DNA from 3 places in the Streptomyces sp. NPDC107521 genome. Region 2 is predicted to be linked to each of the others. Evidence: riboswitches for the same ligand, from Rfam matches in the RefSeq annotation. Region 2 holds a riboswitch; each other region holds the start of a gene.
The links. A riboswitch is a leader RNA that binds a small molecule or an ion and turns the genes downstream of it on or off. The one in region 2 is predicted to bind cobalamin.
Positions count from the first base shown of each region.

Region 1 (9,746 bases), on a different contig from region 2:
GCCGTACTCGGTCTGGCCCTGTCCTCCGGGACGGCCGTCGCCCACGCCGACGGCGCCGCCACGGCCGCGACCACGGGCACCAACGCCCCCGTCAGAGTGTCCCTGACGGTGCAGGGGCCGGACGGGCTCCTGTTCAAGGGCCGGGTCCGGACACGGGGCCACGACGTCACCACCGCGACCGGCGGCACCCACACGTGCGACGGCACCAACGGCGGCGCCCACGCCAGTGCGGTGCCCACACCGACCGCCGCGCTCGACGACGCCGCCCACCGGAGGGGCTTCACCTGGGACGGCACGTGGTACCCGTCCTTCGACGACTTCTCGGTGGACACCATCGGGAACGTCAGCGGCGGGGGCGGCGCCTACTGGAACATCTCCGTCAACGGCACCTCGACACCGGTCGGCGGCTGCCAGTTCGGGCTCGTCGCCGGGGACGAGGTCGCCTTCACCTGGACGGCCTTCTGACGGAACGTCATCCCGTCCGGGTCGCGCGCACGGCGGGGCCGGCGACGAGCCCGCCGTGCGGGCCCCGCGGACGCGGGGCCGCGGGGAGCCGGTCCGGGCGCTCCCCGCGGCCCCGCCGGTGTCAGGCCCCCCAGCGCAGGGCGATCGTGTCGCCGACGCCCACGGCGGTGCCCCGGGCCGCGGCGGCGAAGGACGAGCCGTCGAGGCTGGCCTTCCACGTGCCGGAACCGCCGCCGGCCTTGCCGTTGAGGGAGGTGACGGCGCCCGTGCCGGACGAGGGCGCCACGGAGGTCACACAGCCCGCGGGGGTGGCCGCCGTCCGGGCCGCGTCGAGGACCGCGCCCAGGGTGGTCGTCGGCCCGGTCGGCGTGAGCGTGACGGAGCACACCTCGAGGCCCCCCGCACCGTCGTCCACGGTCAGTGCGAGCGTCGCCGCCGTACCGGAGGTGAAGGAGCCCTCTCCGACCCACTGCGGCGCCCCCGGGGTGACCGGTGCGGGCGGTGCGGCGGTGAATCCCGCGCCGGCCACGGCCCTCATCCCGTCGCTGGAGGCGTAGGCGGACGGGCCCGTGTCACTGGGCAGGTACCTGAATCCGCCGCCCGGGTTGAACTGCTGGGCGATCAGGAAGTCCAGCGGGGTCCTGCCCATGGCGGTGAGGAAGTCACCGGTCTGCGCGTTGATGCCGCAGGCGTTCAGTCCGGAGACCGCCCAGCCGTTGGAGTTGGTGTTGACACCGAACATGGCGTTGAAGGCACCGCTGCCGGCCACCAGCTTGCTCTTGAGGAAGGCCCTGGCCCGGACGATGTCGGCGTCGGTGTTCGGCACGCCCGACACGCACAGCGCGGCCATGGCCGCACCGGTCATGTCGATGTCCGAGGTCTTGGCGAGCTCGGTGGCGCTGCCTTCCGCCTTGCCGTAGTTCCAGCCGCCGTCGTTGTGCTGGTTGGCCCGGATCCGGGTGGCCATCGCGTCGCGGAGCGCCTGCGGGACACGGAGCTGACCGGAGGGGGTCCTGGCGCCGTTGAGGGCCAGGGCGGCGAAGACGGTGCCGTTGAAGTTGCCGGACGGGCCGAAGTAGCCGGGTTCGGCGGTCTGCCAGTAGCGGTGGATGTCGGCGATCAGGTTGCGGGAGGCGGAGACCCGGGCCGGGTCGACACCGGCGGCGTAGGCGTTGAGGGCGGCCCGCTCGTAGTCGGTGACGACCGGGGACGCGGACGGCCACCCGCCGGTGGACAGGAGGTTGCGGTAGACCGTCCTCGCGTTCCTGCTCGGGTCACCGCCGGGCGTCACGTCCACGGCGGCGGTTCCGGCGGCGGCGAGCGCGCTGAACGCCCACTCGTTGGAGAGCCCCGGGCCGGCGTACGAACCGTCCGCCGCCTGAAGGGACTTGAGATAAGCGACGCCGTTGGTCTTCGAGGTGGCGATCTGGGCGGGTGTCGTGGTCGCGGCGGCCGGCGGCGCCGTCAGCGCGAGGGCGCCGACCGCGGCCACCGCGGCCAGGGCCGAGCGACGGAGGAAGGGAGAAGAGGTACGGGACAAGGCCTGCTCCTGGGACGGGGACGCCGACCGGTCCCCGTGCTGTCGCCGGGCAGCGCGGTGCGCGGGCGGAAGCAGCGGGTGTGGCCGCCGTCCGGGACGCGTGGATCGGCTTCCAGTGCTGTGCCGCCTGGGCATTCGGGCTCGGAACGGCCCCCTGCCGTTCCACACCGCTGCGCGTCAGCCCCGGATTCCCACCGGGTTCCCCCACTCGGCAGACCGGGACGGTACCCGACGGGCGTCCGGGCCGCCACAGCGGCTCAGGAGAACCGCCGCACCGGCCCGCGGCCGTCTTGACGCGATCGGTGATGCATGCTCAAATCCCGCTGATACGCCTTGAGTTCCAGGGGAAGCCGGTGAGAATCCGGCGCTGACCCGCAACCGTGGGCCCGGCAGACGCCGGGCGAGCCGGAACACCTGGAGCGTTCATCAGCAACAGACGCCGTCGCGGACTACGGCGTGGTGCGACCGGCTTCCGTACGCGGGGATTCCCCTGCCCGGGAGCCCTCACCCACGTTCACCGTCCGCGCCGGAAGGCAACGAGGGGGCCGCGGTGGGGAGCCAGCGACGACACGACGCACGGGCGGGTACGGCACCCGGGCCGGTGGCCGCGCTGGCTGTCGCCCTCCTGGTGCTGGTGGCCGCCTCCGTGACCCTCCTCACCACGACGTCCGCCGTCGCGGGGCCGGACCGGGCGGAAGCGTGCACGGCGACCCGAGGCGCGGTGGTCGCCGTCGACTTCGGGCCGTTCGGCGGTGATGTCGTGCGGGGCTGCGATCCGACGCCGAGCACCGGCTACGACCTGCTCCACGAGGGCGGGTTCGGCACCGCCGGGACCGAGCACGACGGTCCGGCGTTCATCTGCCGCATCGGCCACGGCTCCTTCAACGGCGGCACCCGGTACCCGACCCCCGCCCAGGAGGGCTGCGTCCTCACTCCGCCCGCGAACGCCTACTGGTCCTACTGGACCGCCTCACCGGGCCGCGACGACTGGTCGTACAGCCAGTACGGAGCCATGGACCGCAGGCTCAAGGACGGCGACGTGGACGCCTGGGTGTACGGCGGCACGGGCAGGCCGGACTTCAGCCCCGACGACGTCCGGCCGGGCACCGGCGGCACCCCCGGCCCCGGAACCCCGACGGGAACGCCGGGAGCGATCGACGTGGCCGCCGCGGCGGCCTGGCTCGAGAGCCGGCTGACCGACGGTGACCACGTCGTCCCCGAGGGCGGCGACACCCCCGACCACCTCCTCACCACGGAGGTGGCCTACGGACTCGCCGCGGCCGGAAGCGGCCCCGCCCTGCGCAGGGTCACCGCCTTCCTCGCCTCCCACGCGGGCGAGTACGCCTACCCGGAGGGCGCGGGCGGGGCCCCGGACGCCACCGCCGCCGCCCGCCTGGCCCTCCTCGCCTCCAGCACGGGGACGGACCCCCGCGACGTCGGCGGCCACGACCTGATCGGCGACCTGTCGGCGCATGTGTGCGCCGCGGGCCCCGAATCCGGCGAACCGACACCCGGCTGCACCGCCAGGGGCGACTTCCGCAACGCCGGATACACCGACGGGCAGGCGCTGTCGGTCCTGGCCCTGCTGCGCGCCGGAGCCACCCCGGCGGCCGGGGCCGTGCAGCGGCTCACCCAGGTCCAGTGCCGTGACGGCGGAGTCACCGGCATCCTCATCCGCCCCGGCGAGTACTGCGACGGCGACCCCGCCACCACCGCCCTCGTCGCCCTCGTCCTGCGCAGGGCGGGCGGCCACGACGACGCCGTCGCCAGGGCCCGTGCCTACCTGGCCGGGGCCCAGCGCCAGGACGGCGCCTTCCCCGGGTACACCGGCGCCACCAGCGGCTCCGTCCACGCCACGGCGTACGCGGCACAGGCCCTGCGCGTCCTCGGCGACGGGGACCGCGCCGACGCGGCCGTCGCCTGGCTCTCCCGCGAGCAGCTCGCCGACGGCGGCTTCGGCTTCGAGGAGGGCGCGACCGATCCGGCGCTCCACCCGACGCCGGCCGCCGTCCTGGCGGGAGTCCGCACCAGCCTGGTCACCCTGACCACCGAACGGACCGGTCCGACCGACCCGCCGACATCGCCGCCCCCCGCCACCCAGCCGCCGACGTCACCTCCCCCCGCCACGCGGCCGCCGACATCGCCGCCCCCGGCCACGGACCCGGCCACCCCGCCGGAGGGTGACGGTCCCGACCTCGCGAAGGGAGTCGCCTACCTCACCGGCGCCGACCTCCTGAAGCAGGGCCGGTACTACACGTCCGGCCCCGGCTCCGTCCGTGCCGACTTCGGGCTGACCATCGACGGCGCCTACGCGCTCGCCGCGACCGGACTGTCCGACGGCAGGCTGCGCGGCATCGTCGACTTCCTCGACGACCGGGGCACCGACGGCGAGGGGCGCACCCTCCACGACTGGACCGGCATCGGCACGCCCCACGTGCTGGGCGGTTCCCTGGGGAAGGCCGCGCTGCTCGCCGAGACCGTCGGCCGCGACCCGCGGCACTTCGGCGGTCAGGACCTCGTCGCGGCGCTCGGCAGGGCCGTGTGCGCCGGGCCGAGCACCGCGCCCGACCGCAGTTGCGCCGCCAAGGGCGCCTACACCTACACGCCCTCCGTCTTCGGACAGTCCCTGGCCGTCATGGCCCAGCTCCGCGCGGGCGAGACCGGAGCGGCCCGCGAACCGCTCGCCTATCTCACGGCTCTCCAGCGGGACAACGGCGCCTGGCCCAGCCTGGTACCGGCCACCGACGACTCCGACGTGGACTCCACCGCGATCGCCGCCATGGCCCTCAGCCTGGCCGGCGGCAGCGGGGCGGACCGGGCCGTGGACAGGGCGCTGGCCTGGATCGCGTCCCAGCAGCTCCCCGGCGGGGGCTTCCCCGGCGCGGCCGGGAACTCGGTCAACTCGGCCGCGCTCGCGGTGCAGGGACTCTCCCTGGACGCGTCCGCGTACACCGGGGAGATCGCCCGGGCCCGCGCCTTCCTCGCCTCCCAGCAGAACCCCGACGGCGGTTTCAACGTGGCCCGGGAAGGACAGCGCGGTTCCGACCTCCGTGCCTCCACCCAGGCGGTGAGCGGAGCCACCGGCATCTCCTTCGGCACGCTGGAACGCGATCTGACCCGTACGTCACCGCAGCCCACGCCGGGACCGGGCGACGGCGGACCGGAGATCGTCACCCCGGAGATCGTCACCCCGGGCGGCACGGGAGGCGCGGGGGCACCGGACATCGTCACCCCGGACGATCCCGGGGGCGGGTACGGCGCGTCCGGCGGCAAGGGCGCCCTCGCCTCCACGGGTGCGCAGGCCGGGCTCCTGGCCGTCCTCGCCGCCCTCATGGTGCTGGCCGGCTGGCGCTGCACGGTCCTGGCCCGCCGCAGGGCCGCGGCGGGGGGTGAGCGGTGATCCGCTCGCGCTCCGCACGGACGACGGCACGGGCGGCGGCGGCCCTCGGCCTGACCGCCGCCGCGGTCGCCGGCGGTGCGGCCCCGGCCGGAGCCGCACCGCAGCCCATGGGACGCTGCACGACCACCTCCGGCGCCGTCCTCGCGGTCGACTTCAGCGACTGGGGCGGTCCCCTCTTCCGGTCCTGCGGCACGACGCCCACGACCGGCTACGAACTGCTCAACCAGGGCGGCTGGCGCACCACCGGCACGGGACACGACGGGCCGGCGTTCATCTGCCGCATCGGCTACAGCGGTTACCGGGACGGCAGGCAGTTCCCGACCCCGGCCGAGGACGACTGCGTGCTCACCCCTCCCGCCTCCGCCTACTGGTCGTACTGGCACGCCGACCCCGGCCGGAACGACTGGGAGTACAGCCGGCTCGGCGCCATGCTCTACCGGCCCGGGCCCGGCAGCGTCGATCTGTGGGTCTACGGGGGCACCGACATCGGGGGGACCGAGGGCAGGCCCACGGTCACCCCGGACCAGCTGCGCGCCCACAACACCCGGCCGGTCGGCGACACGGACCGGCCTCCCTCCACCGACCGGGCACCCGCCCCGCCACCGGGGGCCGGTACGGGCCCGGCGCCGGAGCGGCGCCCGCCGGCGCCGCCCGAGCCCGCGCCCTCCGCCCCCGCGGAGCCCGCGCCCGCCTCCGCGGAGCCGAGGGACCCCGGGACCCGGCCCGGGCCGGCGGAACCCGAACCGTCCCGCCCCGCGACGAGCCGGAGCGCGAGCCCCACACCCTCGCCCTCTCCCACCGGCACGGCGGCCCCCTCCGCGCTCGCGGCACCGATACGGGGCCCGGAGGTCGTCGACGCGGCCCCGGCGACCGACGCCCCCCACGACTCCGGGTCGATCGTGCCGGTGGTCGCCGGAGCCTCGCTCGTCGCCCTGATCGGCGGCGCGGCCGTCCACGCGGCCCACAGGCGCCGCGGCACCCGGTGAGCGCGACGGCCCGGCCACCCGCCGCGGTGTCCGGCCCGCCGACCCGCAAGGGGGTCCGCCGCCTGCCGCGCACACTGCATCCCATGGCCTGGTGGATCTGGGCCCTGGCCCTCGCCACCGCCGTCAGCCGCACCGACAACCCCCTGCTGCTGCTCCTCGTCCTCGCCGTCCTGGGCCATGTCGTCACGGTCCGCCGCACCGAGGCACCCTGGGCACGCGGCTTCGCGTACTACCTGTACCTCGCGCTCACGGTCGTCGCGATCCGCGTCGTCTTCCGCGCCGTGTTCGCGACCGGTATCACCCCCCGGGACCACTTCCTCTTCTCCCTCCCCCGGGTCCCCACACCGGACTGGTACGCGGGCATCCGGATCGGCGGGCCGGTCTCCCTGGAAGCGGTGCTGTCGGCCGCGACCGACGGGCTGCGGCTCGCCTGCATGCTGTGCTGCATCGGCGCCGCCAACACCCTGGCCAACCCCAAGCGCGCGCTGCGTGTCCTCCCCGGCGCGCTGTACGAACTCGGGGCCGCCGTCACGGTCGCCATGAGCGTGGCGCCGCAGTTGGTGCAGAGCGTGCAGCGCGTCGCCCGCGCCCGCAGGCTCAGGGCGGGCCGGTCCCGGGGGCTGAAGGCGCTGCGCGGGATCGTGGTTCCCGTCCTGGAGGACGCCCTCGAACGCTCGCTGCGCCTGGCGTCCGCCATGGACTGCCGGGGCTACGGCCGGGCCGGCTCCGCAACGCCCCGCTCGCGCCGGATCACCGGCGCGCTGATGCTGCTCGGCATGTGCGGTCTGTGCGCGGGGGCGTACGGGCTGCTCGACGCCACCGCGCCCGCCCTCCTCGGGCTGCCGGCCATGGGGGCCGGTGCCCTGCTGTGCCTGGCGGGCCTGCGGCTGGGTGGCCGGCGCGTCACCCGCACCGCCTACCGCCCCGATCCGTGGCGCCTGCCGGAATGGGCCGTGGCCGGCAGCGGAGTCCTCGCCGCCGCGCTCCTCTTCACCGGCCTCGGCTACGACCCCGCGCAGCTCAACCCGGTGTTCCACCCGCTCACCTGGCCCGGCCTGCCGCTGGTGCCGACCGCCGCGATCCTGCTCGCCGGTACCGCCGGCTTCCTCTCCCCGCCGCCCGCCGCGCACCGACCCCCCGACCGGAAAGCCGCCTCCGCGTGATCACCTTCGACCAGGTCACCATCGAGTACGACGACGCGCCCGGGCCCGCGCTGCGCGAGGTGAGCCTCACCGTGGAGGAGGGCGAACTCTGCCTCGTCGTCGGGCACACCGGCGTCGGCAAGTCCACGCTCCTCGGCGCGGTGAACGGGCTGGTACCGCACTTCACCGGCGGAACCCTGTACGGCCGCGTGACGGTCGACGGCCGGGACACCGCCCACCACCCGCCCCGGGAACTCGCCGATGTCGTCGGCGTGGTCGGCCAGGACCCCGCCGACGGCTTCGTCACCGACACCGTCGAGGAGGAACTCGCCTACTCCATGGAGCAGTTGGCGATTCCCCCGGCGACCATGCGCAAACGGGTCGAGGAGACCCTGGATCTGCTCGGTCTCGCCGATCTGCGGCACCGCGCGCTCCACGCGCTCTCCGGCGGCCAGCAGCAGCGAGTCGCCATCGGCTCCGTCCTCACCGCCCACCCCCGAGTCCTGGTCCTGGACGAACCCACCTCCGCCCTCGACCCGACCGCGGCCGAGGAGGTGCTGTCCGCCGTCACCCGCCTCGTCCACGACCTCGGCGTCACCGTCCTCATGGCCGAGCACCGCCTCGAACGCGTCGTCCAGTACGCGGACCGCGTGATCCATCTCTCCGGCGACGGCCGTGCCCTCATCGGTCCGCCCGCCGACGTCCTGCGCACGTCCACGATCGCCCCGCCCATCGTGGAACTGGGGCGCGTCGCCGGCTGGTCGCCGCTGCCGCTGTCCGTGCGCGACGCCCGCCGCGCGGCGGCGCCCCTGCGCGCGGCGCTGACGGGGCGCCCGCCCGGACCGGTCAGGGACCGCGGGACGGAGGAGCGGCCGCGGTTGCTTGCGGCGCGCGGCGTGAGCGTCGTGCACGGTGGGGTCGCCGCCGTCCGGGAGGCCGACCTGGACCTGGCCGCGGGCGAGGTGTCGGCGCTGATGGGACGCAACGGCTCGGGCAAGTCCTCGCTGCTCTGGGCCCTTCAGGGATCGGGACCGCGCCGGGCCGGAACGGTGAGGGTGGACGGCGGGGACGGCGGTCGGACCGCGGACCCCCGCACCGTCTCCGCCGTCCGGGCCCGCCGGCTGGTCGGCCTGGTGCCGCAGACCCCCTCCGACCTGCTCTACCTGGAGAGCGTCGAGCAGGAACTCGCGCAGGCGGACTCGGAGTCGGGGACCGTCGCACGGGCCCGCGCCCTCCTGGACCGTCTCGCCCCGGGCATCTGCGGCACCACGCACCCGCGGGACCTCTCGGAAGGGCAGAGGCTCGCCCTGGTCCTCGCCATCCAGCTCTCCGCCGCCCCCCGGGTGATCCTCCTGGACGAACCGACCCGCGGACTGGACTACCGGGCGAAGGCCCAGCTCGTCGGCATCGTCACCGCCTTGGCGGACGAGGGTCGCAGCGTGGTCGTCTCCACGCACGACGTCGAGTTCGCCGCCCGCGCCGCCGACCGTGTCATCGTGATGGCGGAGGGCGACATCGTCGCCGACGGACCCGCGGAGGAGATCATCCTGGCGTCCCCGGTCTTCGCCCCCCAGACGGCCAAGATCCTCGCCCCGCTGCCGTATCTGACCGTGGCGCAGGTCGAGGCGGAACTGACGGCCGGGGGGAGCACGTGAACCGGGCCGTCACCGCCATCCGGCTGACGCCGCGCACGGGTGTGGTCATGACCCTGGCCGCCTTCCTGGGCCTGGTCGCCTTCTTCTGGCCGTTCGTCGTCGCACCGGGCACCTTCGGATCGAACTACGCTCCCCCGCTCGTCTTCGGCGTCCTGCTGGTCCTCGTCCTGTGCGTGATCCTCTCCGAGATCGCCGAGGGCGGCATCGACTCCAAGGCCCTCGCCATGCTCGGAGTGCTGTCCGCGGTCAACGCGGCCCTGCGCCCGCTGGGCGCGGGCACCGCCGGGATCGAGACGGTGTTCTTCATCCTGGTCCTGGCCGGACGGGTCTACGGCCCCGGCTTCGGCTTCACCCTCGGCTGCACCTCCCTGTTCGCCTCCGCCCTGATCACCGGCGGAGTCGGTCCCTGGATGCCGTACCAGATGTTCGGCTGCGCCTTCGTCGGCATGCTCGCGGGCTTCCTGCCCCGGGCGGACGGACGGCGGGAGGTGCTGCTGCTCGCCGTCTACGGCTCCCTGTCCGGCTATCTCTTCGGCTTCCTGCTCAACCTCTCCTTCT
Region 1 is NZ_JBVKAT010000011.1:12,193-21,938, reverse strand. Features, by position in the region: gene ACZ7LB_RS18030 (DUF4430 domain-containing protein) at 1-465, shown strand, start outside; gene ACZ7LB_RS18025 (prenyltransferase/squalene oxidase repeat-containing protein) at 587-2,005, opposite strand; cobalamin riboswitch at 2,135-2,210, opposite strand; cobalamin riboswitch at 2,304-2,438, shown strand; gene ACZ7LB_RS18020 (prenyltransferase/squalene oxidase repeat-containing protein) at 2,607-5,405, shown strand; gene ACZ7LB_RS18015 (hypothetical protein) at 5,402-6,391, shown strand; gene ACZ7LB_RS18010 (CbiQ family ECF transporter T component) at 6,388-7,554, shown strand; gene ACZ7LB_RS18005 (ABC transporter ATP-binding protein) at 7,551-9,188, shown strand; gene ACZ7LB_RS18000 (ECF transporter S component) at 9,236-9,746, shown strand, end outside.
Region 1: linked by a shared signal. The riboswitch ahead of ACZ7LB_RS18020 (prenyltransferase/squalene oxidase repeat-containing protein) and the one ahead of ACZ7LB_RS02840 (cobalamin biosynthesis protein) in region 2 are both predicted to bind cobalamin.

Region 2 (9,746 bases):
GGGCGGGGCTCACCCGGGTGCCCCGGGCGGAACGAAGGGGAGTCCGGGAGGGGCGCCGGACTCGATGAGGCGCCAGAGCGCGTCGGTGTCCGCGTGCTCCTCGATCAGATCGCCCAGCAGGTCCAGCTGCCGCTCGCGCAGCGCGGCGAACGAGGTGTCCGGGGCGGGGACGAAGCGGCGTCCGGCGGCGGCGGCGACCTCGCGCAGGAACGCCCGCCGGAAGCCGTCCGACTCCAGCGAGCCGTGCCAGTGGGTGCCCCAGGTCTGCCCGGACCGGCAGCCGTCGAGGAAGGGCTCGCCGCCCGTCACCCGCGCGACGCCGTGGTGGATCTCGTACCCCTCGACGCGTTCCCCGAGGGCCTCGCCCACCGGCCGGGCGAGGGTCTTGGCGGGGGCGAAGCGGACCCGCACGGGCAGGACGCCGAGCCCCTGGACCCGGCCCCGGCGGCTCTCCACGTCGTCCTCGATCTCCTCGCCGAGGACCTGGAAGCCCCCGCACACCCCGAGCACCGGGCGGCCCTCGGCGGCCCGGCGGACGAGGGCGCGGGCCAGTCCCCGCTCCCGCAGCCACTCCAGGGCGCGGACGGTGCCCCGGGTGCCGGGCACGACGACGAGGTCGGCGTCCGCCAGCTCCTCCGGACGGTCCACGAACCGCACCACCACGCCGGGTTCGGCGGCCAGCGCGTCCACGTCGGTGAAGTTGGACATCAGCGGCACCGCGCACACCGCGACCCGCAGCACCTCCTCGCCCACCGGCGGGGCGACGGCCGACTCCCGCACGGTGCCGCGCAGGGAGACCCGCAGGCCGTCCTCCTCGTCGATGCCGAGCCCGTGCCGGAAGGGCAGCACGCCGTAGGTCCGGCGGCCGGTCAGGCCGCGCAGCATGCCGAGGCCGGGTTCCAGCAGGCTCACGTCGCCGCGGAACTTGTTGACCAGGAACCCGGCGACGAGCGCCTGGTCCTCGGGGGAGAGCAGGGCCACCGTGCCGAAGAAGGAGGCGAAGACGCCACCGCGGTCGATGTCCCCGACGACCAGGACGGGCAGTCCGGCGCCCCGGGCCACCCCCATGTTGACGATGTCGTTGCGGCGCAGGTTGATCTCCGCGGGGCTGCCGGCGCCCTCGCAGACCACCGCGTCGTGGGTGGCCCGCAGCTCGGCCAGGCAGTCGAGGACGGTGCCGAGCAACTGCCGCTGGCGTCCGCCGTGGTAGCCGCGGGCGCTCATCTCCCCGACCGCCCGGCCGAGCAGGACCACCTGGCTGCTGCGGTCGCCGCCCGGCTTGAGCAGCACCGGGTTCATCAGCGCGGTCGGCTCCAGCCGGCAGGCCTGCGCCTGCATCGCCTGGGCCCGGCCGATCTCGGCCCCCTCGCGGGTCACGAAGGAGTTCAGCGACATGTTCTGCGCCTTGAAGGGGGCCACCTTCACGCCCTGCCGCACCAGCCAGCGGCAGATCCCGGCGGTGACGACGCTCTTGCCCGCGTCGGAGGTGGTGCCGGCGACCAGGAGACCACCGCTCATGACCGGCCCCCCGTCCGGGGCCCGGCGGCGCGGCGGCCCGGAGCGGCCACCCGGTGCGCGAGCAGCCGCGCGCCCGCGCACACGCCCAGTGCCAGCCAGCCCACACGCCGGGAGAGCCGTACGGCCCGGTCGATGTCGCCGGTCCGGACGGGGCGCCCGGCGGCGCCGTTGAGCACGGGCCGGTGCTCCACCCGGCCGGCGTAGGAGAGGGTGCCGCCGAGCCGTACGCCGAGGGCACCGGCGAACGAGGCCTCCACCGGGCCCGCGTTGGGGCTGGGGTGGCGTCCGGCGTCGGCCCGCCAGGCGCGGAGGGCGCCGCGCGGATCGCCGCCGGAGGCGGTCGCGAGGACGGCGGTCAGCCGGGCGCCGGGCCATCCGGCGAGGTCGTCGAGGCGGGCGGAGGCCCAGCCGTACCGCAGATGGCGGGGCGAGCGGTGACCGACCATGGCGTCCAGGGTGTTGGCGGCGCGGAAGCCGAGCAGCCCCGGCACCCCGGCCGCGGCCCCCCACACCAGGGCGCCGACCACCGCGTCCGAGGTGTTCTCGGCGACGGACTCGACGACGGCGCGGGCGATCCCGTCGGCGTCCAGGGCCTCGGGGTCCCGCCCGCACAGGTGCGGCAGCCGGGCCCGGGCGGCGCCGAGGTCCCCGGCCTCCAGGGCGCGGCCGACGGCGCGCGCCTCCCGGGCCAGCGAGGTGCCGCCGACGACGGCCCAGGTGGCGGCGGCGGTCAGGGCGACGGAGGCGGCGGGGGAGCGGCGTACGGCGCGGGCGGCGGCGGTGCCCAGCGCGGCGACGCCCCCGGCGCACACGGCGGTGTGCAGGGCGCCCCAGCCGCGGTGGTCGTGCCACAGCCGGCGTTCCACGGCACCGGCGGCACGGCCGAACAGGGCGACGGGGTGCCCGCGGCGGGGATCGCCGAGGAGCAGGTCACCGAGGAGGCCGGCGGCGGCACCGTACGCGAAGACGCGTTCGGCGCGCACGGCTCAGCCGGTCGCGGGGCGGGGGAGCGGGGTGCCGGGGTACCTGGGGCGTCGGGCGCGCATGGCGGTATGTCCTCACTCAGGGTGTCCACGCCCTGGTTCGACGGAACCGGCGGTGGGAGTTCCTGGCTCCCGGGACCGCGCGCACCGCGTGGCGCGTGCCGTCCCGGTGACAGTGGCGGGACCGCGCCGGAATCGCACCGGCTTCCTCTCCAGCCGCCGTAATGGCACCGGGAAGTCCACCACGGTCCGCGAAGGCCCGTCAACTCGCCGTTGACCTGCGCGGGGTGAGTGTGGGAAGCCCCACACGGCGCGCGGGCCCCGGACGCGGCGCGCACGGCGCGGGACGGGCGGGCCGGGGCGCCGCGGACGCACGGGAGCGGCGCGGGGCGTACGGGGCCGGCGGACGGGCGTGGGGCGCGCGGGGACGGCGGCGCGGGGGAACGGCGGCGCCGGGCGCGCGGGAAGGGCGAAGAGGCGCGGGGGCGTACGACGGTGTCCCGCCGTACGCCCCCGCGCCCCTTCGCCGACGCCGGGTCAGGCGACGATCAGGTAGATCCCGTAGGTCACCGCCGCGGCGCAGGCCGCGAAGCAGGCGTAGGCGGCGGTGACGGCGAGCGTCGCCGGCTCGCCCTGGGCGGCGGCCCGCTCCCGGTGGGAGAGGCCGACGATGCCGAGGGTGAACAGGGCCACGAGGGCCACGGTGACCACGAGGCTGACCCCGAAGACGGAGCCGAGGGCTGCCCAGTCGATCTGCATGGTGGTTCTCTTCCTTCGCTCCCGGGCGGACCCGGACGCGGGCTCAGACGGCGGTGGGTGCCGAGGCGGAGGGGGTCTTGGCCTCGGCGGCGGCCGGGACGGCGGGGGAGGGGGCCGGGATCTCCGCGGCCAGCGCGTCGGCGGCGAGGGCGTCCGCGGCGAGCGCGTCGGCGGTCAGGCACTCGACGGCCGCGTCGGTGGGCGGCGGGGTGACGGCGGCGATGGCCTGGGTGACGACCCCGTTCGGCTCCGGCTCCGGGTGGTGGTGGCCGTGGCCGTGCCCGTCGACGACGTTGGTGTGGTCGATGACCTCGCGCCGGGAGATCCGCCAGATCGCGAAGCTCGCGGCGATCAGGAAGACCGCGACCGCGGCCGTGCCCCAGTCGCCGAGGCGGCAGACCCACTCGGCGATCGCGGCGACCAGGGCCGCGGCCGGGAGGGTGAGCCCCCAGGCGACGAACATGCGGGTGGCCGTGGACCAGCGGACCACGCCGCCCTTGCGGCCGAGGCCGGCGCCCATCACCGCACCGGAGACCGAGTGCGTGGTGGAGAGCGAGAAGCCGAGGTGGGAGGAGGCCAGGATGACCGTCGCGGCGCTGGTCTGGGCGGCGAAGCCCTGCTGCGGCTGGAGGTCGGTCAGGCCCTTGCCCATGGTGCGGATGATGCGCCAGCCGCCGAGGTAGGTGCCGAGCGCGATGGCGAGGCCCGCGGACAGGATGACCCAGACCGGCGGGTCGGAGGCGGGGGCGAGGGCGCCGCCCGCGATCAGCGCGAGGGTGATGATGCCCATGGTCTTCTGGGCGTCGTTGGTGCCGTGGGCCAGCGAGACCAGGCCGGCGGAGGCGATCTGCCCGGCGCGGTAGCCCTTCTCGGCGGCCCGGCCGTCGGCGCGGCGGCCGAGCCGGTAGGTCATCCGGGTGGCGAGCATCGCCGCGACGCCGGCGACGATCGGGGCGGCGACGGCGGGCAGCAGCACCTTGGTGACGAGCACGCCGCCGTGGACCGCGCCGAGGCCGGCCGAGGCGACGGCGGCGCCGATCAGACCGCCCATCAGGGCGTGCGAGGAACTGGACGGCAGGCCGACCAGCCAGGTCAGCAGGTTCCAGAGGATCGCGCCGACCAGGGCGGCGAAGATGACCTCGGGACGGATGCCGGTCTCGTCGACGAGACCTTTGGAGATCGTGTTGGCGACCTCCACCGAGAGGAAGGCGCCGACAAGGTTGAGGACGGCGGACATGGCCACCGCAACCTTGGGCTTGAGCGCACCGGTCGAAATGGTGGTTGCCATCGCGTTCGCGGTGTCGTGGAAACCGTTCGTGAAATCGAACGCGAGTGCGGTTACCACCACAATCGCGAGGATCAGCGAGAAGCTTTCCATTTACCCAGGCAATCGTTCGAGGTCATTGGCGCGACGAACCTAGGTAACCATGGTGAACGGAAGATGAACTGGATAGGGCGTCGTGGTGTCCGAAAACGGGGCCGGGACCTCCGCGGCCGGACGCGCCGCGTGCGCGAGCCGGTGCTCTCCGGAGACGCCGCTGGCAGGATCGCCGCGGGACCGCCCGCCGGGGCGGGCGACGGGGTGCCCGGCGGCACCCGGGAGGAGGCGCGATCGTGACCGAACCGCAGCGTGCGGGAGCGGAACCGGAACCCGGCGCGGGGCCGGAACCGGAACCGGGGGCGGCGGGGGACGCCGAACGGGCGGAGGCGTGGCGGGCCCTGGTCGCCGCCGCCCGCCGCACGGTGGCCGACGGACTGGTGGTCGGCACCTCCGGGAACGTCTCGGTACGGGTCGGGGACACCGTGCTCGTCACGCCGTCGGGGGTGCCCTACGACCGGCTGACGGCCGGGGACGCGACCGGCGTCGACCTGGACGGGCGGCAGGTGCTCGGCACCCTGGTCCCGACCAGCGAACTGCCCATGCACCTCGCCGTGTACCGCGCCACCGACGCCCGCGCCGTCGTCCACACCCACGCCGTCCACGCGACGGCCGTCTCCACCCTCGTCACCGAGCTGCCGCTGGTCCACTACATGGCCGCCGCGCTGGGCGGCGCGGTCCGCGTCGCCCCCTACGCCGCCTTCGGCAGCGAGGAACTCGCCGCGCACACGCTGGACGCCCTGGCGGACCGCACCGGTTGCCTGCTCCGGAACCACGGCACGCTCACCCACGGCGCCACCCTGGACCAGGCGTACGACCGCACCGCGCAGCTGGAGTGGATGTGCCGCCTCTGGCTGACCGCCTCCTCCGTCCCCGGCCGCGCCCCCACCCTGCTCACGGAGGCCGACCTCGCGGAGGTCTCCCGGCGCCTGGCCGCCTACGGGCAACGCCCCTGACGGACCGTCGGGGGGAAGGGAGGGGAGGTAGGGGGAGGGGCTCGCGGCGCCGTGCCGGGGGCGGTTCACCGACGGTCGGGGCGCCGTGGCGGCGGGGTTCCCCGACGGCGGGGTGCCCGGGCGGGGAGGCGGCCACCCGGGCGGCTCGGGTGGTCCGGGTGGTCCGACGGGACGGCGGCCCGGTGCGGAGGTCGGCCGGGTGGTCCGGCGGAGCGACGGCCCCGTGCGGCGGCCGCACGGCTTGCCCGAAGCCGGGGCGGCCGGAGGCAGAAGAGGCAGAAGAGGCCGAGGAGGCCGAGGCCGGAGGGGGCTGCGGAGACCGGAGCCGGGCCGTGGAGGCCCGAGGGACGGAGGTCCAAAGTGCCGCGGAGGCCGGAGGGGTGGAGGCCGGAGAGGCCGGAGGGGCTGGAGGGGACGGGGAAGCCGCCCCGCACCCCGGTCGCGCTCCCGGACCCCCTGCTCCCCACCCGTCACCCCCCTCACCCCGCACCTCCCGTCCCGGGCGTGGAGCGTCGCCCCGGGGGTACCGGAGGGGTGGCCGCCGTCACCCCCCGCCGGGTGTTCCGCTGGCCGGTCGCGGAGTCCACCGGGAGACTGACGCCATGCGCACTGCCACAGCAACGGCCGCCGCCGTCACCGCGGCCCTGGCGGCGGTCGGCGCGGCCGGCGTCGCCGCCGGACGGGTCGCCAGCGACGCCGCGCTCAAGGTGTCCCCCGGCCGCCCCCTGCCGACCGAGCCCCGGCTCACCGTGCACGGCACCGCCCCCGGACGGATCACCCTCACCCGGGACCTGGCCGCCCTGCGCCCGGGCCGCTACGGCCTCGCGGGCGACGGCTCGCACGCGGTCGTCGGCCCGGTGCTGGAGGGGGCCCGGGAGGGCGTCGACACCGTGGTCCGCCGACTGGAACGGGTCACGCACGGCTCCTTCGCGGCGGGCGACCGCGCCTGGCTCACCCCCAACCTCCACGTCGGCACCCCCCGCACCGCCCTCGGCATCGACCACACCGACCTGGAGATCCCGGGCGACCTCGGGCCCCTCCCGGCCTGGTTCCTGCCCGGCGCCCGCCCCACCTGGCTGATCGCGGTGCACGGCCTGGGCACCACCCGCGAGCAGGCCATGAACCTGATGACCCCGCTGTACGAGCGGCGCATGCCGGTGCTCGCGCCCACCCTGCGCGGCGACGTCGGCGCCCCGCCCCCGCCGGACGGGCTCCAGCACTTCGGGGAGACCGAGTGGCACGACGTGGACGCCGCCGTCCGCCACGCCGTCGAGAACGGCGCCCGGCAGGTGGTGCTGCTCGGCTGGTCCACCGGCGCCGCCATGGCCCTGCGCGCGGCGGCCCGGTCCGGTGTCCGCGACCGCATCGCGGGCCTCGTCCTGGACTCCCCGGTGCTGAGCTGGGAGACCACCCTGCGCGCCCTGGCCACCGCCCGGCACGTGCCCGCGCCGCTGCTGCCGCTCGCCGTCCGCGCCGCCCAGGGCAGGGCGGGGCTCCCCGCCGACGACGGCACCGACCCGGACGGCGTCCTCCGCCCGGCCGTGCCGACGCTGGTCTTCCACGGCCCGGACGACGAGGTCGCCCCCTGGTCCCTCTCGCGCCGCCTCGCCGCCGCCTCGCCCCGCACGGTCACCCTGCACCCCGTCACCGGCGCGCCCCACGCGGCCATGTGGAACGCCGACCCCGCGGACTACGAGGAGACCCTGCGCCGCTTCCTGGTCCCCCTGGTCTGACCGGCCGGAGGGCCCGCCGGTCCGATCCGGCCGCGAGGGGGCCGCCCGGGCGGCCCGCCCGTCCCGCCCGGTCACCGGCAGGGGCGGCTTCCGGGACCCCGCCGCCGGACCCGCCGGGGACACCCGCCGCCGGGCCGGAGGGACCGGAGGGGGACACCTCGGCGGGCGGGCGGACGGCCCCTCGGCCGACCCGCCGACGGGTTCCGGACGGCACCCCGCCACTGGCCGGTTCCGGTGCCCGGAGCGCGACGGGAAGCCCCCCGTCCACCGCCCGTGAAGCCCACCGCGGCCTCCCGTTTGGGATTTCGGACCGTCAACCGCAAGACTGCACCCGTGACGTCCCGTATCCCGCGCGACTCCAGGCTTCGAATCGTCCGCCCCCGACCCCTGGCCGCCGCCCCCACAGCGATCAACCAGCAGCGTACGCGCCGCCCCGCGCCACGCCCTCCGGAAGGCACACCGGCCCGCTCGGAGCTGGCCGGAATGGCTCGCTCCGGCCTGTCCGGCGCGGCCCGTGTGGCCCGCTGGGCCGACACCGCCCTGGGTCCGGGCCGCGGCGGCGCGACCGCCGACGGAATGGCCACCCTCTCCGACGCCACCGCCGAGCAGGCGGCCCTCGACCTGGGCCTGACGGCCGTCCGGGTGCGCGCCGACTGGGACACCGCCCGCCTGGCCGGACTCATCGAGGTGCACGGCGGGACCGCCCGCCCCGGCTGGCGCCTGCGCGCCTGGAACCGGGACGACAGCGCCGTACTGCGCGGCTGGGTCGCCCTGTTCGACGCCTGGTCACTGGCCCACCCCGAGCCCGACGGGCACGAGCCCGCCGCCGTCGCCGAGGTCGTCTCCGCGATGCCGCAGGTGCTCTCCTTCCTCCAGCTCTCCGCCGGACCCGTGCCGGTCGTCCAGCTCCTCGACCTGCTGGAGCAGCGGGTCACCGAACTGCGCACCGAGCGCTGCGAGATCACCTACGACCCCCGGCTGGAACCGGGCGCCGCCCAGCAGGCCCCCGACACCGCCGTCGACGCGCCGCTCGCCCCGCTCCTCGACTGGGCCCTGCACGCCCTCGCCGCCGTCGGCGCCCTCACCTGCGGCGACGGCCAGGCCACCCTCACCCCGCTGGGAAGCTGGGCGGTCTGGGTCAAGCTGGAGCAGATCTGCGTCGCCGCGCAGAGCCCCGCCGGGAACATCGAGCAGACCGCCGAGGACATGCTCCGCGGCTGCGGACGGCTGCGCCCCAACGCGGCCCGCGCCGAGTACCGCGCCTGGCTCGCCGCCCGGCCCGTCGGCGCCGCCGTCACCGAACTCGTCGGCGCCGCCCGCGGCGAGGACGCCCTGCTGCGCGGCCTCGCCTTCGAGGCGCTGCGGGTGGTCGGCGCCCCCGCCGAACCGGACGTGCGCGCCGTCCTCGACGAGCCCACGCTGCGGCCGTACGCCCTGCTGTGGCTGGCCGAGCACGACGGTGCCGACCCCGAGGACGCCCACGAGGTGCTCACCCGCGAGGAGGCCACCTGGCTCTGGGTGGACACGGCCGCCGCCGTCGCCGACCACGGGGAGGCCCCGCTGCTGGTGCGGCACCTGGAGTCCGCGGTGCAGCCCACCGTCCCCGCGCTGCTCGACGAGGTCCGGGCGGTCGGGCACCCGCGCACCGTGCAGGTCCTGGTGGCCCTCGCCGCCGCCCACCCCGACCCGGCCCTGGCCAAGGCCGTGCGCCGGGCCGCCTTCCAGGTCCACACGGGCGCGGGCTGATCCCCGCCGGGCCCCGGGCCCGGCCCGCTCCTGCCCGTCCGGCTCGTCCGGGCGGGCGGGCCCCCGATCCGGGCCCCCGATCCGGGCCCCCGACCCGGGTCCCCGGACCGGCCGCTCCCCGGCGGGACCGCCGCGAGGACCCCGCAGAGTGCCCGCACCGGAGACGCCCCGCGGGGCCCGGTCCCCGCCGCCCCCGGAATGTCCGGATCCGCGCCCCTCCGAGGCCCCCCGATGCCCCGCCGGGCCCGCTCGCCCGCCGTGCGCGGCGGCCTGCGGCGCCCGAGGCGGGAAAACAGGTTGCACGTGCCCGTTAGACTGGCCCCCATGGCCATTCTCCTCGCGCATTAGACGGCGGTACTCCGCCCGTCGCCCGCCACCACGCTCGTCATGGTGCGCCGCGCGCGGCAGCGTCCCCGCCGCCCGTCCCGCCAACCACCCGCACAGGAGTCTGTCCGTGATCTCCGCCTCCGGCATCGAGCTGCGCGCCGGTGCCCGCGTCCTCATCGAGAGCGCCACCTTCCGCATCACCAAGGGCGACCGCATCGGACTGGTCGGCCGCAACGGCGCCGGCAAGACCACCCTCACCAAGGTCCTCGCCGGCGAGGGCATCCCCGCCGCGGGCACCGTCGCCCGCTCCGGCGAGGTCGGCTACCTCCCGCAGGACCCGCGCACC
Region 2 is NZ_JBVKAT010000001.1:673,187-682,932, forward strand. Features, by position in the region: gene ACZ7LB_RS02835 (cobyric acid synthase) at 10-1,518, opposite strand; gene ACZ7LB_RS02840 (cobalamin biosynthesis protein) at 1,515-2,501, opposite strand; cobalamin riboswitch at 2,602-2,760, opposite strand; gene ACZ7LB_RS02845 (hypothetical protein) at 3,039-3,260, opposite strand; gene ACZ7LB_RS02850 (inorganic phosphate transporter) at 3,304-4,638, opposite strand; gene ACZ7LB_RS02855 (class II aldolase/adducin family protein) at 4,875-5,594, shown strand; gene ACZ7LB_RS02860 (alpha/beta hydrolase) at 6,197-7,327, shown strand; gene ACZ7LB_RS02865 (hypothetical protein) at 7,811-9,073, shown strand; gene ACZ7LB_RS02870 (ABC-F family ATP-binding cassette domain-containing protein) at 9,528-9,746, shown strand, end outside.

Region 3 (9,746 bases), on a different contig from region 2:
CCAGCACCAGAGGGGTCTGCTCCGCCGGGCCCACGAGCGTCCCGGTGGGGTGGCGTCCGAGCGCAGACCGCACTGATCGGCCCAAACCCAGCTCGACCTTCTCCCCGCTCGCCCGGGCCCGGATCACCGGATGCTCCTCCTCCAGCCACCGGCCGACCTCGTCGTCTCTCTGCCGGTAGGAGCGGCGGGCGGGCCGCTGCGGGGTGAAGCCGTGCCGGCGCAGCCACTTGCCCACGCCCCGCTTGGTCATCGACACCCCGCACACCAACCGGATGAGGGTCCGCACCGAGGCGCGGATCCACATCACCCTGCTCTGACCGAGACCGGCCGGGGTGTGATCCCGCATCGTCTGAAGCACCGCGCCACGGGCGGACTCGTCAATCAACTCACTCTTGCCCGTCCTGGGTTCACGCACCGACGTGAGCAGTGCCTGCCTCCCGCCGGTGCGGCTGGCCCGCCACCACGTGCCCACCGACCGCCTGGAGACCCCGAACATTTCCGCCGCCTGGCCGTAAGTCCGAACCCGCCCCGACTCCAGCGCGCTCACCACCCGCAACCGCAGATCCTCCTGCGCAGCAGGGGACAGACGCCGCATACCCCCACCCTCGATCACACCCGATCACCCGCTCCATGCGTAACCCCCAGGTCGGCTGCCTGGGGGTTCTCTTGTTTTCCAGACCGGTGGAGGGGTGCCCATCGCAACCGCGGCGAGGAAGGCCCGGGACGCAAACCGGCCCGACGCGGTCGGGTCGCGCCGGGGGACGCGCGACGCGCAGGACCGCGGCGACCAACCCCACTCCGGGGTCCTTCAGGCCGAGCGGAGGCGGTGCCGGCGAGCCCGAGGGCACCGGTGCGGGAGTGCCTCCGCTCGCTATCCCCGCATGCGGATCTCCTTGAACTCGACCATTCTTGCGGTGATCGCGGAGATGAAATCCGACGCCTCCTCCACGTTGCCGGGCCGGGGCCGGGGATCATCACTCTCCGGGACCGGGGACAGGAAGGCGGTGGGGTCGGGTGCTGTCGGCGGCAGGGGCTGGGCGTCGCGGAGAATGAGCATGTCGGCCACCATGCAGGTCACCTCTCCTTCCTCCGTACGCCCGATCCAGACCGGGTACGAGCCGTCGCCCATGCCACTGGGGTAGGCGACCAGCTTGGCTCCCGTGCCGGGATCGGCCGTCTCCCCCAGTTCGACGCCCTCCTTGCACAGCTCAGGGCACCACGTCCCGCCGCGTCCAGGAACGAGCCCGTGCCGCTGTCCACTCCGAAGCCGTAGAACTCACGCTCGCCCAGCAATCGTGTGTCCTGACCGGGCCGGACGGCGAGTTCCCAGCTCACGGCGGGCCTGTCGAGAACCCGCAGCATGGCGGCGGTGGTCTCCCCCCGGCCCGCCTCGTCCCACGTCATGGTGGCGAGCACCACGGGATACCCGCCGGGCGGCACCGGCACGGTGAAGGGTTCGTCGCCCTCGCGCAGAGTGCCGGGGTCCGCCGCTATGACCGAGCCGGTGGGCAGCCGCAGGACACCGGCCGTCTTCGGAGCGGTGACGGTCGCCACGCCGCATTCATCGTCGGCGAAGCGGCTGCCCGGGGTGAACAGGGCCTCCAGGTGCCGAGGGCGGGCCCCTCTCGGGACGGACCACGCTCCGGCCGGGGATTCGGGCCGTTCCTCATGGGCGGCGAGCATGAGGGACAGGGCGTCATCGGCCGCGAATCCCAGCATCCGGCCGTCGGCATACGCCGTCCAGCCGCCGAACCGCGCACGGAGCAGAGTCCGGTGCCGTTCCGGAAGGTCCGGCCCCGTTTCCAGGCGGCCGCCGAGGCGCAGTCCGGCGCTCGCGTACTCGCCGTCGGTTCTGGGGGTGAGGGTGAAATGCCAGCCTTCTCCTCGAACTCCGGCTCGTCCGGGGACAGGTGGCGCCACTCCTCATAACGGCGCAGGTGCAGCAGGCCCGCCGCCAACTCCCGGTAGTCATAGGTGCGGACGCGTCGTTCCTGTTCGTCGAAGAGGAACACTCCGAGGTAGTGGTCCCTCCAGCTCACCTGAAGCAGCGCCCGCCGCCGAGCAGCACCGCGTACGGCTCTCCCGCCCGGTCGCGCTCGCGCGCCCGGTCCTCGGTCATCGTCCCCACGGGCATCCGCGCCTGCGGATCCCAGCCCGCGCAGTGGACGACATCGATCCGTGTACGCATGAATCCCCCTCCGGCTCCAACGGTGGTGACACGTTAACCAGCACGTCCGACAACGGGAGCACGGCTCATCCCGGCAGGCGGGGCCGACGGGCCGCGTGGCGGTGCGGCGTCAGTGGCCCGGGCGACGGGATGCGGGGCCGCCCGGGGCACCGGGGACATCTGCGCCCCGGGGCACCGGCACCCGGTGATCAGCGGTGGCCCCGGGGGCTTCGGTGCTGGCCCCGGCGGTGGGGGAGGGAGCCGCGGGGGGCTCCCGGGCGGGGGTCCCCGGTGCGTTCCGGCAGCCAGAAGCGGCGGGAGAACACCTTCTGCTCGTCCTTCGTGCGCAGCCGCTTCAGCTCCGAGGTGAACGCGCCCCGGTACCGGGCCCCCGCGCGCTGGACGAGGGTCGCCGCGTGGGCGTCGAGGCTGGCCTCCTCCAGGGCGAGGACGTGGCCGGCGACGGTCTCGGCCGGCAGCAGGGAGAGGCACACCTCCGTCAGGCGGTCGAAGACGAAGTCCCGCAGGGGGGCGAACGGGCTGTCCGCCAGGGCCATCTGCCGGAGCAGGATGGCGATCTCGCCGCCGTCCCGCTCCGCCCCGCCCCCGCGGAGCACCGCGTCGAGCTGCTCCGGGAGGTACGCCGAGGCGAGCGCCAGGACCAGCCGGGCGACCATCGCCGTCGGCATCGTGCGGGCGCGCACCAGCAGCGCGTCCGGCGCGAGTTCGGGGGCGCCGCCCTGGTGCAGGATGGCGAGGAACCGCCCGGCGTGCCCGGTGGGCCGGTTCTCCAGGGTGAAGGCCAGCACCGTCTCCGCGCGCGCGGGCAGCGCCACGTCGTTCAGCGTCCGGAAGAGGAGCGCCGCGTCCCCGGGGCCGGTCGTCCCGGCCGCGTGCCCCAGCACCCAGGCAACCTCGTGGTGCCTCCCGTCGAGGGCGCGCAGCAGCGCGAGGAAGTCGTCCCGGGTCCGGGCGGCGGCCGAGACGACCAGCACGTCGCACGCGAGCACGCCGTTGCCGGTCGCGTGCAGGTCGTTGATCAGGGTGGCCACGTCGGCGGGCGCGCGGGTCAGCGCGGCGCGTTCGAGCACCGCCGCGGCGGCCGTGTGATTGCGCACCACGCGTAAGGCGGAGACCAGGGCCACCAGATGGCCGCTGCTGCACGACTGGGCGTTGTCGAACACGAAGTCGGCGTCCCGCAGCAGCCCCCGGGACGAGAGGGTGTCGATCAGCTCCGTGACGTCGGTGGCCGGGCGGACGGAGACGGTCTCCGCCTGGAGGACGTGGGTGAGGCCGTGCCGGCCGTTCTCGCCGAGCCCGCGGCTGATCTCCACGATGTCCGACACCGGGCGTTCGGCCGCCGCCGCGCGCAGGGCCAGCGGCAGCACGGCGGCCCCCGGTCCGGTCAGCACCAGCTCCACCGCCTCCAGCACCTGAGCCACCTCGCGCGTGGCGAGGAACGCGCCGAGCACCACGGCGACGTGCTCGGGGAGGTGCTCTCGGTGCAGGGCGGCCACGAACGCGGCGGTGTCGCGCGGGGTGTGCAGCCGGACCGACGCCCCCAGCAGCCGGGCGCCGAGGTCGTGCAGCCGGGAGCGTTCCAGTTCCGCCGCGAGCCGGCCGAGTTCGTCGACCGGGCGGGTGAGCACCAGGACGGGCAGCGCCGCCTGGGCGTGCGCCCCCAGTCCCGCCCCGTCCAGGCCCGCCAGCAGGGCGCCGACCTCCTGGACCGGCCGGGTCCTGCTGACGGAGGTGACCAGTTCGCTGGCCATGGCGCGCTGGGTCCGCGACTCCAGGTCGCCGACGACACTGACCAGTTCCGGCACCGAGGCGGTGCGGTCGGTGGCCTCCAGCGCCGCCATCAGCGACGGGACGACCGCCGCCTCCTCCCAGAGCTCCTGCACGGTCTCCAGCTGCGATTCCAGGACGCAGCACTGGTTCTCCGCGGCGATCAGCTCGGCGCGGGTGACGGCCAGCACCTCCTCCAGGTAGGTGATCTCCTGGCGGAGGTCCCGGCACTCGCGGCCCAGTTCCTCGTACTCGCCCTGCCACACGTCGATCTCGGCCCGGTGCGCCTGTGTCCGCCGGTCGAGTTCGACGGCGAGGGCGCGGCTGCGGGCCTCCGCCTCGGACAGCCGCCGCACGCGGTCGTGCAGCGCCTCCTCCAGGGCCTGGGCGTGCGCCTGCTTGCGCCGGGCCTCCTCGTCGGCCCGGGCGAGCTGGTCCTCCAGCTTCTGCCGCTTCCCGGCCGGCCTGTTGGACCGCAGCGCCTCGCGGTGCAGTTCCCGCAGCCGCTGCTCCGCCTCGGGCGTGAGGGCCATCCCCTCCTCCCGGAGGTCGGCGACGAGGGTGGCGACGAAGTCCCACCCCGGGAGGCGGTCGCCCTTCAGGTAGCGGGTCAGGGTGCTGGGGTCCACGTGCCGCCGCGCGGCGTACCGCCGGACGCTCACCCCCAGCCGGAGGAAGATCATCCGCAGGTCCTCGACGAAGGCCCGCTTCTCCGGTACGAGGTCCTCCCCGAGCGGTGCCAAGCGCGCCGCGCCCACCGCGTCCCGTGTGCCCATGCTCCACCCACCGTCCCCTCAACAGGGCCCAGTATCACGTCCGTTGGGGCTTCCGGCGGCGAGCTTCCGTTGCCATCCACGAACGGCAACGGTCGGCCCGCTGCCGACCTCGGGTGTCAACGCGGAGGGGATTCCCGGCGGCGCCCGCGCCCCGGCACGCTGGGGTCCGGGCCGGCCCACGGAGAACTCCGACACACGCGGGAGGAACACGCAGATGAACGATCACGGTGCCCCGGTGCGGGAACAGCCCCCGCCACCGGCCCCGCCGCCCCTCTGGCGGCGGCTCTGCCAGCGGGCGCTCCTGGGAGCCACCGGGGCGCTCGGCGCCGCAGCGGTCACCTGGCTGAGGGCCTGGTGGGAGGACCACAGCGGGTAGCCGGGGCCGTTGCCGGGTCCGGGGTTCCGGCCACCGCCCGGCACCCGGCACCCGGCACCCGGCACCCGGGGGCAGGGGGCCGGGGGCAGGGGCCGGGGGCAGGTCCGCCACCGGCCCCCGGGGCGGGAGGCCGGGCCCGGGTGCGCTGCCCGACACCCGGGGCCCCTGGCCGCCGCCCCGGGTTTCCGGGCCGCCGCCCCGGGTTTCCGGGCCGCCGCCCGGCCCGCGGGACCAGGGGCCGAGCCGCCTGCCGCCCGGCCCGCGGGACCAGGCTGCCGCCGGAACCGCGCGGCGGCCGGGGCATCACGGCTCCGGAATCGCGCGGCACCTGAGGCACCGTGGGTCCGGGCCCTCACGGGGGCCGCGCGTCGCCGGGTGGGGGCCCGCGCGGGGTCCCGGGCACGGTGGGTCCGGGCACGGTGGGTCCGGGCCCGCACGTGTCCAGGCCGTCGCCGGACCGGGACCGGCGCGGGGCCGGCCGCCGCCGGAAGCGCGGAGCCGCCGCACCGGGCGCGGGCACGTGGGCCGGAACGGGACCACCGGCCACCCCCGCCCACTCGCGTCCCGGCACCCCCGCGCCCGCGTCCCGGCTCCGGACCCGCACCCCGCCCCCGAGCCCGACGGCCGGTCCCGCACCGCTCCCCGGCCGGGCCCCGGGCCCGCTGCCCGGCGGGGCCGGGCACGGCCCCGGCGCGCACGCCCCGGGCCCCTCGCCGGCCGCCCCCGCGCGCGGCCGGGCCGGGCCCCGGCCCGACCACCCTGTCGGCGCCGAACGCGGGAAACGTACTATCGCCAGGTCATCGCCGCGACGGGAGTCAGGAAGCCGGTGCGAGTCCGGCACGGTCCCGCCACTGTGACCGGGGAGCGCGTCCGCTCCGCACACCGTCGTGTGCGAAGGGGCGTCGACCCGGGAGTCAGGACACTGGTCCGTCGCGGGCCCATTCCGAGGAGCGCGGACTCCCCAGGAGGCTCTACGTGTACGACGGCATGCCCCATGCCCCCCTGTCCTCTTCCACCCCCGCCCGTCGGCGCCGCCCGGCGCGTGCCGCGGCCGCCGCCCTCACCGCGGCCGTCGCCCTGCTCGCCGGATGCGGACCGGCCGACGACGGCGACGGGAAGCCGGCGGCCCGGCCCGCCGCCGGGTTCCCCGTCACCGTCGACAACTGCGGTGTGCGCACCACGTACGACCGGCCGCCGTCCCGGGTGGTCACCATCCATCAGCACCCGGCGGAGCTCATGCTCTCCCTCGGCCTGGCGGACCGCATGGTCGGCACGGCCTTCCCCGACTCCGCCGTCCTGCCCGAGTTGGCCGAGGAGTACGCGGCCGTCCCGGAACTGGCCGCGCGGGAGCCGTCGTTCGAGACCGTGCTGGAGGCCGATCCCGACCTCGTCTACGGCGGCTACGCCAGCGCCTTCGACGAGAGCCAGGGCCGGTCCCGCAAGGCCTTCGCCGACGCCGGGATCAACACCCACCTCAACCGCGAGTACTGCGGCGGGAAGCGGGTGACGATGCGGGACACCTACGACGAGATCCGCACCATCGGCACCGTCTTCGGCGTCCCGGACCGGGCCGGGAAGCTGGTCGCCGACCTGGAGGACCGCGTCGAGGGGGCCGTCACCGCCGTGCGCGGCGAGCCCGAGGTGCCCGTCTTCGTGTACGACAGCGGCGACAAGACCGCCTTCACCGCGGGCGGCCGGAGCCTGGGCACCGAACTGATCCGGCTGGCCGGCGGCCGGAACGTCTTCGCCGACCTCGACGACGTCTTCGGCGACGTCTCCTGGGAGCAGGTCGTGGCGCGCGCCCCCGAGGTCATCGCCATCTACGACTACGCCGACGACAGCGCCGGGAGCGTCGAGCGGAAGAAGCGGTTCCTGCTGTCCCAGCCCGCGCTCGCCGACGTGCCCGCGATCCGGGACAAGCGGTTCGTCGTCCTGCCGCTGACCGCCACCCTGGTCGGCATCCGCTCGGCGCACGCGGTCGAGGACCTGGCCCGCGGGCTGCACCCCGAGAGCTTCCGGTGACCCGCGCCGCCCCCGGGGCCCGGGCCCCGGGGGGAGGACGGCGGCGGACCCCCGGGCGGAACGCGGACCCCTCCGGGCCGGACCCGGACCGCGCCGCCCCGGACCCCGACCGCGCGGAACCGGCCCCCGACCCCACCGGTCCCCCACAGGAGCCCACCGGTCCCCCGCCGGGGCCTGGCGGATCCCCACCGGGGCCCACCGGCACCGGCACCCGGACCGGGACCGGGACCGCCGAGAACCTCGGCACCGGAGCCGCCGAGGCCCCCGGCACCGGGCCCGCCCAGGACCCCGCCGAGCCCGCCGAGCCCGCCGCGCGCCGTACCGCCCCGGCCGTCGCCCTGCTCGTGCTCGGCGCCCTGCTCCTCGTCTCCCTCACGGCGGGCCTGGCGGTCGGCTCCGTGCGGGTCCCGCCGGGCCAGGTGTGGGGCATCGTGGCGCACGCGCTCGGCGCCGCCCCGGGGGAACCGGACTGGCCGCGGGCGCGGGAGACCATCGTGCTGGACGTCCGGGCGCCGCGGGTGCTGCTCGGCGCGGTGACCGGCGCCGGGCTCGCGGTGGTCGGCACCGCGTTGCAGGCCCTGGTGCGCAATCCGCTCGCCGAGCCCTATCTGCTGGGCGTCTCCTCGGGCGCCTCCCTCGGCGCGGTCACCGTGATCGTCTTCGGTGTCACCCTGTTCGGCCCGGTCTCCCTGCCGCTGGCCGCGTTCCTCGGCGCGCTCGCCGCGCTGGTCCTCGTCTACGCCACCGCGCGCACCGGCGGGCGGATCACCTCCGCCCGCCTGGTGCTGTCCGGGGTGGCCGTCGCGGCGGTGCTCACCGCGGTCCTCGACCTGCTGCTGCTCACCACCGACCGGGGCAACGAGGCCCGCGCGGTGCTCGCGTGGACCCTCGGCGGGCTCGGCGGGGTCGCCTGGGACACCCTGTGGCTGCCCTGCGCGGCCCTGCTGCTCGGGCTCGGGGTGCTCATGGCGCAGGCCCGGCGGCTGAACCTGCTGCTGGCCGGGGAGGAGGCGGCCACCACCATGGGGCTGGACGTGGGCCGGTTCCGCGCCCGGATGTTCGTCCTGCTCTCCCTGGTCACCGGCGTCCTGGTGGCGGCGACCGGGCCGATCGGGTTCGTCGGCCTGATGATGCCGCACATCGTGCGGCTGTTCGTCGGCGGCGACCACCGCCGGGTGCTGCCGACGGCGGCGCTCGGCGGGGCGGTCTTCCTCGTCTGGGCGGACATCGCGGCGCGCACCGTCGCCGCCCCGCTGGAGATCCCCGTAGGGGTGCTCACGGCGCTGTGCGGGGGCCCGTTCTTCCTGTGGCTGATGCGCAGGGACGCCCGGCGCGGCACCGGCCGGGGGGCGGCATGAGCGCGGCCGGGCTCTCCCTCGACGGCGTCACCCTGACCGCCGGGGCGCGCGCCCTGGTGCGGGACGTCAGCCTGACCGCCCGGCCGGGCGAGACCATCGGCCTGGTGGGTCCCAACGGCAGCGGCAAGTCCAGCCTGCTGCGCACCGTCTACCGGGTGCTGCGGCCCGGCTCCGGCCGGGTCCTGGTCGACGGGGAGGACGCCTGGTCGCTGCCGGTGCGGCGGCTGGCCCGGACCGTCGCGGCGGTGGTGCAGGAACCGGCCGCCGACTTCGACCTCGCCGTCCGCGAGGTCGTCGCGATGGGCCGGACCCCGCACAAGCGGCTGCTCGACGGCGACACCCCCGAGGACGCCGCGTTCGTCCGCTCCGCGCTCACCGCCGTGGACGCGGTCCACCTGGCCGACCGGCCCTTCGACCGGCTCTCCGGCGGCGAGCGCCAGCGCGTCCTCATCGCCCGCGCCCTCGCCCAGCGGCCCGCCCTCCTCGTGCTCGACGAACCCACCAACCACCTGGACATCCGGCACCAGTTGTCCGTCCTGGGCACGCTGCGCCGGCTGCCCGCGACGGTGCTGCTGGCGCTGCACGACCTCAACCTGGCCGCGTACTACTGCGACCGCCTCTACGTGCTGTCCGGGGGCGAGGTCACCGCCTCCGGCCCGCCCGCCGAGGTGCTCACCCCCCGGCTGCTGGCCGAGGTGTACGGGGTCGCGGCGGAGGTCGCCGTCCATCCCCGGACGGGGGCACCGCAGGTGACGTTCCTCCCGGAGGAGGCGGGGGACGGCTGACGGCCGGACGCGGGCCGGACGGCGCTGGGCACCCGACGGCGCCCGACGGGGCGGGCCGGGGCGGAGGGCGGTGGCCGGGGCGGGACGGAGGGCACCGGCGCGTGCCGGACCGGAGGAAGGACCGGGGCCTGCCGGACGGCGGCCGTGCCGGGAAGCGCGCGGCTCCCCTCCCCGAGCCCCTGCGGGCGCCCCGGTCACGCCCCGTCATGCCCCGCCCCGCGCCCCTTCCGCACCGCCCCCGCGGACGGGCCGGTTCCGGCCTCCCGGCGGCCCGCCCCGGCGCACCAGCCGCAGGTCAGACGGGTGCGGGGTGCTAGGATCCGGCCACTCGCCTGGGGGGGGTGCCGGTACGTCCCGCGCGGTGCCGCCGCTCCGCGGCCCGCCGTCCGACGGTGTGCGCGCGGTCCTCCACGGCTTCGTCCACCGTCCCGGAGAGGTCCCCGCATGGGCAGACGTGCCCTTCTACGAGGCGCC
Region 3 is NZ_JBVKAT010000002.1:306,692-316,437, forward strand. Features, by position in the region: gene ACZ7LB_RS04470 (winged helix-turn-helix domain-containing protein) at 1-595, opposite strand, end outside; gene ACZ7LB_RS04475 (hypothetical protein) at 872-1,129, opposite strand; gene ACZ7LB_RS04480 (DUF4241 domain-containing protein) at 1,075-1,719, opposite strand; gene ACZ7LB_RS04485 (hypothetical protein) at 2,036-2,188, opposite strand; gene ACZ7LB_RS04490 (hypothetical protein) at 2,377-4,731, opposite strand; gene ACZ7LB_RS04495 (hypothetical protein) at 4,946-5,107, shown strand; cobalamin riboswitch at 5,885-6,052, shown strand; gene ACZ7LB_RS04500 (ABC transporter substrate-binding protein) at 6,083-7,129, shown strand; gene ACZ7LB_RS04505 (FecCD family ABC transporter permease) at 7,126-8,487, shown strand; gene ACZ7LB_RS04510 (ABC transporter ATP-binding protein) at 8,484-9,272, shown strand; gene ACZ7LB_RS04515 (FG-GAP-like repeat-containing protein) at 9,717-9,746, shown strand, end outside.
Region 3: linked by a shared signal. The riboswitch ahead of ACZ7LB_RS04500 (ABC transporter substrate-binding protein) and the one ahead of ACZ7LB_RS02840 (cobalamin biosynthesis protein) in region 2 are both predicted to bind cobalamin.